Regions from separate parts of the Kaistella carnis genome, predicted to be linked through region 2. Evidence: riboswitches for the same ligand, from Rfam matches in the RefSeq annotation. Region 2 holds a riboswitch; the other holds the start of a gene.

Region 1 (4,435 bases), 1.3 Mb from region 2:
TGTTTCAAGACAAAAGAATAAGAAAAACATTATTTCAAAATCTCTTTCAAAAACATCATCGTATGATTCCAGGCTCTTTTCGCCATTACTGCATTATAATCCGGCGATTTAGGATTTGTAAAAGTATGTTTCGAATTTGAATATGTAATAATCTGCCAATCGGCTTTCCCGTCATTCATTTCTTTTACCAACTGTGCATAATCTTCAGGTTTCACACTTGCATCATCCGCTGGATGTTCCACCAGAATTTTTGCAGAAAGTGGTTCATTCATTCTCGCTGGATCTTTTGCCAAACCACCGTGAATTGATACTACGCCAACTATAGGAAGTTTTCCTCTTGCCGCTTCCAAAGCACCACTTCCACCAAAACAATAGCCAATTACTGCGATTTTCTCTGGATTAGCACCGCTTTTCTTTAATTGTTCCAGGGCTAATGAAATTCGTTTTTGGTAGGCTTTAAAGTCTTGTTTGTAATAACCTGCAACTTTCGCAGCCGAAGCGTTATCGGTGGGGATGTTTCCTTCACCATAAATATCTGCGATAAAAGCAATGTAACCTTGTTTCTCAAGATCTAAAGCAGCATTCCTGGCTTCATCATCAATTCCTTTCCAGGCGGGTAAAATTAAAACTCCAGGAAGTTTCTTTCCAGCATTCGAAGTTACCAAACCACTGAGTTTTTGAGCGCCGTCCTGATAAGAAACCTTTTTAAGAGTCTGACTGAAGGTGAGTGTTGTTGACATAAAAAATATAGTTGCTAAAATTGAACGTATCATATTTTTAAATTTTTTAAGATTAATTAAATGTACGGAAAGAGATTCAAACGGAAATAAAATTTTAATTTGTAATTTTAAACTTCTTAAAAATAAATCAAGATGTCAAAATATAAAATTCAAAAATCACCGTTCATTGTTCCGACAACTGACGGCAAACTCATCGAAGAAATCTGGGGAAACTCCACCGGAAATTCTGGTATTTCAATCGCACATATGGTGGCACCACCCAACTGGAGTGAACCTTTTCAAACTCCTGAATTTGATGAATTCACGTATATCATCAAAGGCAAAAAACAATTTGAGATCGATGGAGAAATCGTAGTTTTAGAAACGGGACAAAGCATTCTCATTGAAAAAGGAGCAAGAGTTCGGTACAGCAATCCGTTTGAAAATCCTTGTGATTATCTGGCGATTTGCCTGCCTGCATTTTCTATGGATTTGGTAAATCGAGAAGATTAGTATTAAATACAATTTCATATGATCTCTGTTCTTAGAAATAGGGATTTTTTTTGGCTGATAAATGTCAGTTTCAGTTCCTAAGTTTAAAATTTATCTTTGCGACTGATAAAATAAGGTTGTAATCTGAAAAATTCAGATCACATTAATAGGGAATCAAGTTAAAATCTTGAGCTGTACCCGCAACTGTATGCTATAAAAAGTATTGTCATTTCGTGCCACTGATTCTACATTGGGAAGGCCGACAATTACCAGCAAGCCAGGAGACCTGCCTTATTTTTATTAATAATCTCTTCGGGAAAAAAGAGATGTTGAACTGGGAAAACATTCTTGTTTTTTCTCGTCGTCGTTTTTATGTAAGACGATTTCAATATTTCTTTTTTCTCCTTTTTATTGAATAATTAAATTTAGAAATATGAAAAAAGCATTATTGTTTTTATTCGTCGGAGGTTTCTTTTCGGCGCAAAATGTGGAGTTTACTGACATCAATTTTAAAAATGCCATCATCAAAGCCTATCCGGCTGTTGATGCCAACATAGACCACCAGATTTCTTTTGAAGAAGCAAAAACTTTGACTTCAATGAGAAACCTTGCAAGTTATCCGTTGATTACCAATGTAAAAGGTATTGAAGCTTTTATCAATCTAACTGAACTCAGTTTGACTCAAAAGGATTTTAAAACCATTGATGTTTCTAAAAATACCAAACTTACCACTTTAAACCTACGCGAGAACAAATTGGCAGGAACATTAGATGTTAGTTCATTATCTGCATTGAAAACTTTAGAATTGAATTCAAATGCTCTGGTTGAAGTTGTGCTGCCGCTTAATGGGAATATTGAAACGCTTTATATTAATGAGAATAAACTCACGGAAATTGACGTTAGAACACTCCCTAATCTGAAGAGGTTATTTTTAGTAAATAATCAAATTACTGTTTTGGATCTGTCACAGAACACTACTTTAGAACGTCTTCATATCGACAAAAATAAAGTAACAAATTTAGATTTGACTAATCTTACAAAACTGAACTGGATGTCTGTTAATGATAACTTATTGACAAATATAACTTTTCGCAACAATCCTGTGTTGAAAACGATTCTGGCCCAAAATAACAACATTGAAACCCTAAACTTTCAAGATGGTTTTACAAATGGTTTAACGCTAATCAATCTGACCGGAAATGCAACTTTCTCTAAAATAATTAAAGATTGTAATGATACTTTGCCGTCCAATGTTTCAGTACCAATTCAGGACAACTGTATTTTAGGAACTAAGAGTGAAATATTAAATTCTGTCAAGTTTTATCCAAATCCAGTGACTGATCAAATTTATTTTTCGGAAAATTTGGAGATCGAAAATTATCAGATTCTGAATGTAGAAGGCAAAGTGGTGAGAAGTGAAAATGCACTAGATGTAAAATCTCTTGAGGTTTCTACTTTAGAAAAAGGGTTTTATCTTTTGAAATTACAAACGAAAAAAGGAGAACTCGTTCATCGATTCATTAAAAATTAAATAAGTTTATCAAAAATGCCAAGGTTCATCAACTTTGGCATTTTATTTTTTAAAACTGAATTCCTAAATCTCTCATTTCCTTTTCCAAATCCGTATCTTCTTTAATATGAATACAGATAAATCCTAAGCTTTTAGCGACTTCAATATTTTTGGCGTTATCATCAATAAAGACTGATTCTTCGGCTTTGATCTGATAACGTTCCAATAAAACTTCCCAAATCGCTGGATCTGGTTTAATGAGTTTTTCAGTTCCGGAAACCACAATTTTACCTTCGAATATGTTAAAGAAATCATAGTTTTCCAAAGCGTACGGAAAAGTTTCTGCCGACCAGTTCGTCAATCCGAAAAGCTCATATTTTGAATGTTCTAATTTTCGCAGAACTTCAACATTATGAGGAATATCAGACTTCAACATCGTCGTCCAGTTGTCGTAATATGCCCGAATTTCTTTTTCCCATTCCGGATGTTTTGCGACCTGAATTTCTGTGCCTTCTGCTAAAGTTCTGCCGCGATCCTGTTCTGCATTCCATTCATCTGTCGCAATGTTTTTCAGGAAATGCTCCATCTTTTCATCATCGTTAAAATGATCTTTAAAAAAATAGCGCGGATTCCAATCCATTACCACGCCGCCGAAATCGAAAATAATATTTTTAATGCTCATTAATTTTACTTTAAATTTTTGTTTTGCTTAACGTTAATTTTTTAGTGTTTTTAAATATGATTGAACCCAAAGTAATCACCAAAAGAAGATGCAGGTAGAAAGAATTCAGAACCAAATCGGTGTAACTCATTTTAAAATTACTTAAAGAAATCAAAATCAATATTTGGGCGCCGTAAGGAATAATCCCCTGAACATAACATGCAAATATATCAAGCACCGATGCGCTTTCCTGTGGTTTTAATTCATACTTGTCGGTGATTTCTTTTGAGACTTTTCCGGAGATTAAAATGGCAATGGTGTTATTGGCAACGCAAAAATTGGCCACACTTACCAAACCGCCGATTCCTAATAAAGCGGTTTTCTTTGAACTGATTATTTTATTGATATTTCTGAGTAGGAAATTAATTCCGCCCGCCTTTTCAACCAAGGCTGCTAGACCGCCTGTAAGAAGCGACAGTAAAAATATTTCGGTCATGCTCGTAAATCCTTCATAAGTGTTTTTTGCGAACTCCATTAAACCAAACGTTCCATAACCCATTCCTAAAACTCCGGCGAAAAGCAATCCTGAAAATAGGACTACGAAAACATTAATGCCGATGATAGAAAGCGCAATAACCAGTAAGTAGGGAAGGATCAGCATGAAATTGAAATCCTTTTGTTCCATAATAACGGAAGTCGGTTCCTGATTGAATCCTATCAAAACAAAAATGAGAATGGCAACTAACGCCGCCGGAAGCGCGAGTTTAAAATTGGCTCTGAATTTATCTTTCATGTCACAGCCCATACTTTGAGTGGCTGCAATCGTGGTATCGGAAATCACGGAAAGATTATCTCCAAATATCGCTCCCGAAAGCAAAGCCGCGCCAATTAAACCGAGCGGAGAACCACTTTTTTCTGCCAGATCAATAACAATCGGTCCCAAAGTAACAATCGAGCCAACCGACGTCCCGGAAGCGAAAGACAGAAAAGACGCAATCACAAAAATCCCAACCGGAAAATACGCTGCCGAAATATAATTTAAACCGAGATTAA
Region 2 (4,435 bases):
TTTTGGACCTAAATATTCATCGTTCGTTACGTAAATGAAATTATTGGCAATTGTAATATAACGCGGCTGATTGATTTGAGCCGTGATTTCACCTGTTTTTTTGAAGGTATACCGATTGACAACTGTGATTTTATTTGAATTATTTAAAACCAGATAAGCATTATCGCCATTGTAAGTTAGGGTTTGTAATACATCACCCAGATCGGTACCGTTATTTTTTTTGTAAACATCCTGTTCAATGGTTGCTAAATCGTTGGAAAGAAAAGTAACTGATGCACTTGGAGTTCCGAAATTCCCTTCATTAAGAACGAATATTCCGTTTTCATATGCACCTTTTGGAAGTTCAATTGGTTCATCAGATTCAGTTCTACAGGAAATGTTGAACAGCAGAGTAAGTGCAAGAACCGACGAAAGAATTTTAGGAAATTTCATACTATTTATTTTTAAAAGTTGATTAAGAGATTAGCTGCATAATTCCTTTTTGGCAAAGGAAAGTAGGCTGTAGTTTCATAGATTTGATCAAATAAATTATTCGCTTTGAAACCAATTTGATAGTGTTTTAAGATTTTTATATGGAGTCCTGCATTCATTACAAAATAACTTTTCAGGGCGGAACCCAATTTTTCATCTTCGCTGGTAAACGTTAAACCATTGAACATTCCCTGCGCATAAATTTCGATGAAATCATAACGATAAGAAGCATTTCCGAAGATCTTATTTTTAGGAACGTATGATAAAAACCGATTGGTTTCTACATTTTTTGAATTTGTATAAATGTATCCAAGAGAGAATTTTGCATTATTTTTTCCGAAATCTTTTACAAAATCAAGTTGAGATTCCAATCCGTAACTTTCTACATTATTAATGTTGCTTGGCGACCAGATCCCGCCAGAATTCGGCAACCAACGAATCATGTTTTCGATGTTGATGTAAAATGGCGTTACATTCAATTTAAAATTTTTGTACTGAAAACGATTTCCCAGATCGGCCTGCAGCGAGGTTTCTGATTTCAGATCCAAATTTCCGCCCGGTTGCCAGTAGAGATCATTAAATGAGGGAAATCTGAAATTTTTTGAAGCATTAAAAATAAGGGAATACCAATTATTTACATTGACTTTTCCTGAAAACGAATATAGAACCGGAGTTTCAATTGCTTCTACAAAATCTTTCTTGAGTCCGGCTTCAAAATTAACTTTTTGCGAAGGATTCCATCTCACTAAACCTGCGATAGAACCTGCATTTCTTTCCACATTTGTAATTCCGGACTGAAAACCTTGGCCTTTGTTCAGTTGATATTCGCCTATGAAATTAAATGCCAGTTTTTCATTAAGAATATAATTGAAATCATTTTTCGCCAAATAAATTTTCGCACTTCCACCGCTGCTCTTTGCTTTGTTGATATTGCTGAAATATTGAAATTCATCTTCCAGATAGGCCAACCGAAAAATATTCTGCACTTTTTCTGTATGAAAATTCCAATTGACCAGACTTCGGAAAGTATCGGCGATATATTTCGTTTTCGTCACCGACTCCGAGAAAATAGGGTAGTGTTGAACACCGTTATAGATTTGAGTTTGCCAGGAAATGGTATTTTTCGAATTGATCCTGTAAGCGGCTCCCAAATTGAAATTACGGTTGTCGTATTCGCCGTTCAAATTGGTGTAGTTCTTTTCCGGAACATCATAATCATTGTCACTTTTTACAAAATTTCCAGACACTTTTACGGATAATTTTTCGTCGCTGTAGGAGCTTTTTAAGAAAGAATTAAAGGTGTTAAAAGAGCCGAATTCTGAAAATAAAGTGGTGTTAAAACCTTTATTAAAAGCCAATTCATTGTTCATGTGAATACTTCCCCCAATTGCGCCACTTCCATAGATTACGCTTCCGCCGCCGGATTTCACTTCGAGTTGGTCATAACCCAAAAGATTGAGATTGTTAATATCACCCTGTCCTAAAAAAATGGAATTCACATTAATTCCGTTCCAGATGAACGCAGTCTGTTGCGCAGTGGTTCCGCGAAAAGAAGGCGAAGAAACGGCACCACGACCATTTTCTTTGATGTACACCGACGATTGAAACCGTAAAACATCGGAAATATTTGCCGTATTTTTTAGCAGATCTTCTTCGTTTAAAGTAGAAATTTTCTGGAATTTTTTAGAATTCTTCAACTGACTGTCGAAGATATAAACGGTATCAATGGCAACTTCCTGAGCGAAACTCATAGAAATACAGCATAATAAAACCGACGAAAAGTGGTGTTTTAGATTCATTTTCAACCTTTCCTCCGAAAGTTATTTTTTATGTTAAAACTTTCAGCAAGGTCTCCTGACTTTCACATTTTTGCACCTTCCCGAAATTAATCAGTGGTTTGTTTGCAAAAATTTTTTATTAATAAATAGTGATTTACAGTTGCGGGGACAGTTTGTGATTTGCACACAATTCCCTTTTCTAAAAGCAGTGCAAAGATAGTAATTTCGTTTAATAACAATCTAAAAATAAAAATCTTTACTTCTTAAACCGCAAAAGAACATAATACAAATCAAAAAATAAACATCTCAAAAGTTCAAAAAAAATGGAAAATCTTTCTTGAATTTCGCTTCTGCAAAATTTTTGGCTTATTTAGATCAAAAAAAACTTTTGTCTTATTCGAGGTTAAGAAAAATCAGGCTAAAGTTTAATCCAGGACAGATTTATTTTTAAGATAATGATAAATTTCGATCTGCGAACGAATGGGTATTTTGCCTGAACTCACATATTCGTTGCGCATTTTTTTATCCAGGATACGCGCTTTTACGTTGTCACTCAGCTGAATGTCAAGCTGGTCTTTGATCTCTTTCTTCAGATTTTTCTGAGTTATTTTTGCGGCGGCCTCTATTCGGTAGTCCATATTCCGCGTCATCCAGTCAGCAGAAGAAATGTAAATATCTTCATGCCCTTTGTTATAAAAGTACATGATTCTGGAATGTTCCAGATATTCATCAACAATACTGATGGCCTCTATTTTTTCTTTAAAATCCTTCTGATTGATCGCACAATAAATTCCGCGGACAATCATTTTTATTACAACACCGGCTCTAGCTGCGTCATATAATTTCTGAATCAAATCGCGATCACTTAAAGAATTAACTTTTATGATGATCAACGTTTTTCGGCCGGCTTTTGCTTCTTCGATTTCTTTATCCATTTGTGCTATGATTTTTTCGCGCATCAGTTCAGGGCAGAGCACAAGTTTTTTACAAGATTTAAGTTCCGAAACTACATCATGTTTGGGTTTCCGAAGTACCGTAAATACTTTATTGATATCTGCCATAATTACGCGGTCGGAAGTCAACAGAAGATGATCTCCGTAAATTTTGGCGGTTTTTTCATTAAAGTTTCCGGTACTTACAAAACCGTATTGGATGGTTTTATTGTGCGCTCTTTTTTTAATGACACACAACTTCGCATGAACTTTTTTATCAGGAATTCCAACCAGAACTTTTACACCTTCCTGTTCCAGAATTTCTTTCCATTTTAGATTGTTCTCTTCATCGAAACGCGCGCGCAGTTCTAGCATCACGGTGACCTCTTTGCCATTTCTCACTGCATTGATCAAGGCATTAATTATTTTGGAATTGCTCGCCAATCGGTACGCCGTAATTTGAATCGATTTCACTTCCGGGTCCATGGCTGATTCCCGCAACAAATCGATGACCGGCGTATAGTTATGATAAGGGAAAGAAAGTAAAATATCAGTTTTTTGAATCACATCGGTAATTCGTTTGCCAACAAGATCGGGATGATCAAAAGATGTTCTTTCTTCCGGTTTTTTATACTTTTCGAAAACTTCGGGAAATTCCATAAAATGGCGGAAATTATGAATTTTTCCACCTGGGATTATGCTGTCTTTTTTGCTTAGATTTAATTTACGAATCAGGAATTCAAGCAAGGCTTTATCCATCTCTTTATCAAAAACAAAGCGGGTTGGTTTGCCTTTTCTACGCGATTTAACTCCTTTTTCAATTTTTTGGGCCAGCGTTGTTTTTATGTCGTTATCCAGATCGAATTCTGCATCTTTCGTTACTTTGAAACAGTGGGCCTCAAATTCTTCATAACCAAAATAAGAGAAAATGTGGGGAAGATTGAATTTGATCACATCTTCCAGTAAAATAACATTTTTTTCAGGACCTTCCGTAGGGAGCAAAACAAATCGCCCTAAAATCCTGGAAGGAATTTCGATAATGGCAAACTTACTTTCATATTGAAATTCTTTCTTCCGCATCGCAATCCCCAGATATAAAGATTTGTCGCGTAAGTAGGGCATTGCAGAATTATCATGAAGCAAAATAGGAATTACATTGCTCTCTACAATTTCATCAAAATATGCCACCACAAATTTCTCTTGTTCTTTAGTAAGATTTTTTGCGGTTTTAATGAAGACTTTTTGATCGGCCAT

The links. Region 2 has a riboswitch for cobalamin ahead of EIB73_RS07475 (TonB-dependent receptor plug domain-containing protein). Riboswitches for the same ligand answer to the same signal wherever they lie in the genome.
Region 1: linked by a shared signal. The riboswitch ahead of EIB73_RS01405 (T9SS type A sorting domain-containing protein) and the one ahead of EIB73_RS07475 (TonB-dependent receptor plug domain-containing protein) in region 2 are both predicted to bind cobalamin.

The regions. Positions count from the first base shown of each region.
Region 1 covers NZ_CP034159.1:327,899-332,333, forward strand. The annotation lists gene EIB73_RS01395 (dienelactone hydrolase family protein) at 30-740, opposite strand; gene EIB73_RS01400 (cupin domain-containing protein) at 873-1,232, shown strand; cobalamin riboswitch at 1,329-1,519, shown strand; gene EIB73_RS01405 (T9SS type A sorting domain-containing protein) at 1,645-2,742, shown strand; gene EIB73_RS01410 (HAD family hydrolase) at 2,792-3,403, opposite strand; gene EIB73_RS01415 (Na+/H+ antiporter NhaC family protein) at 3,414-4,435, opposite strand, start outside.
Region 2 covers NZ_CP034159.1:1,631,341-1,635,775, reverse strand. The annotation lists gene EIB73_RS07480 (DUF5074 domain-containing protein) at 1-432, opposite strand, end outside; gene EIB73_RS07475 (TonB-dependent receptor plug domain-containing protein) at 444-2,270, opposite strand; cobalamin riboswitch at 2,299-2,479, opposite strand; gene ppk1 (polyphosphate kinase 1) at 2,675-4,435, opposite strand, start outside.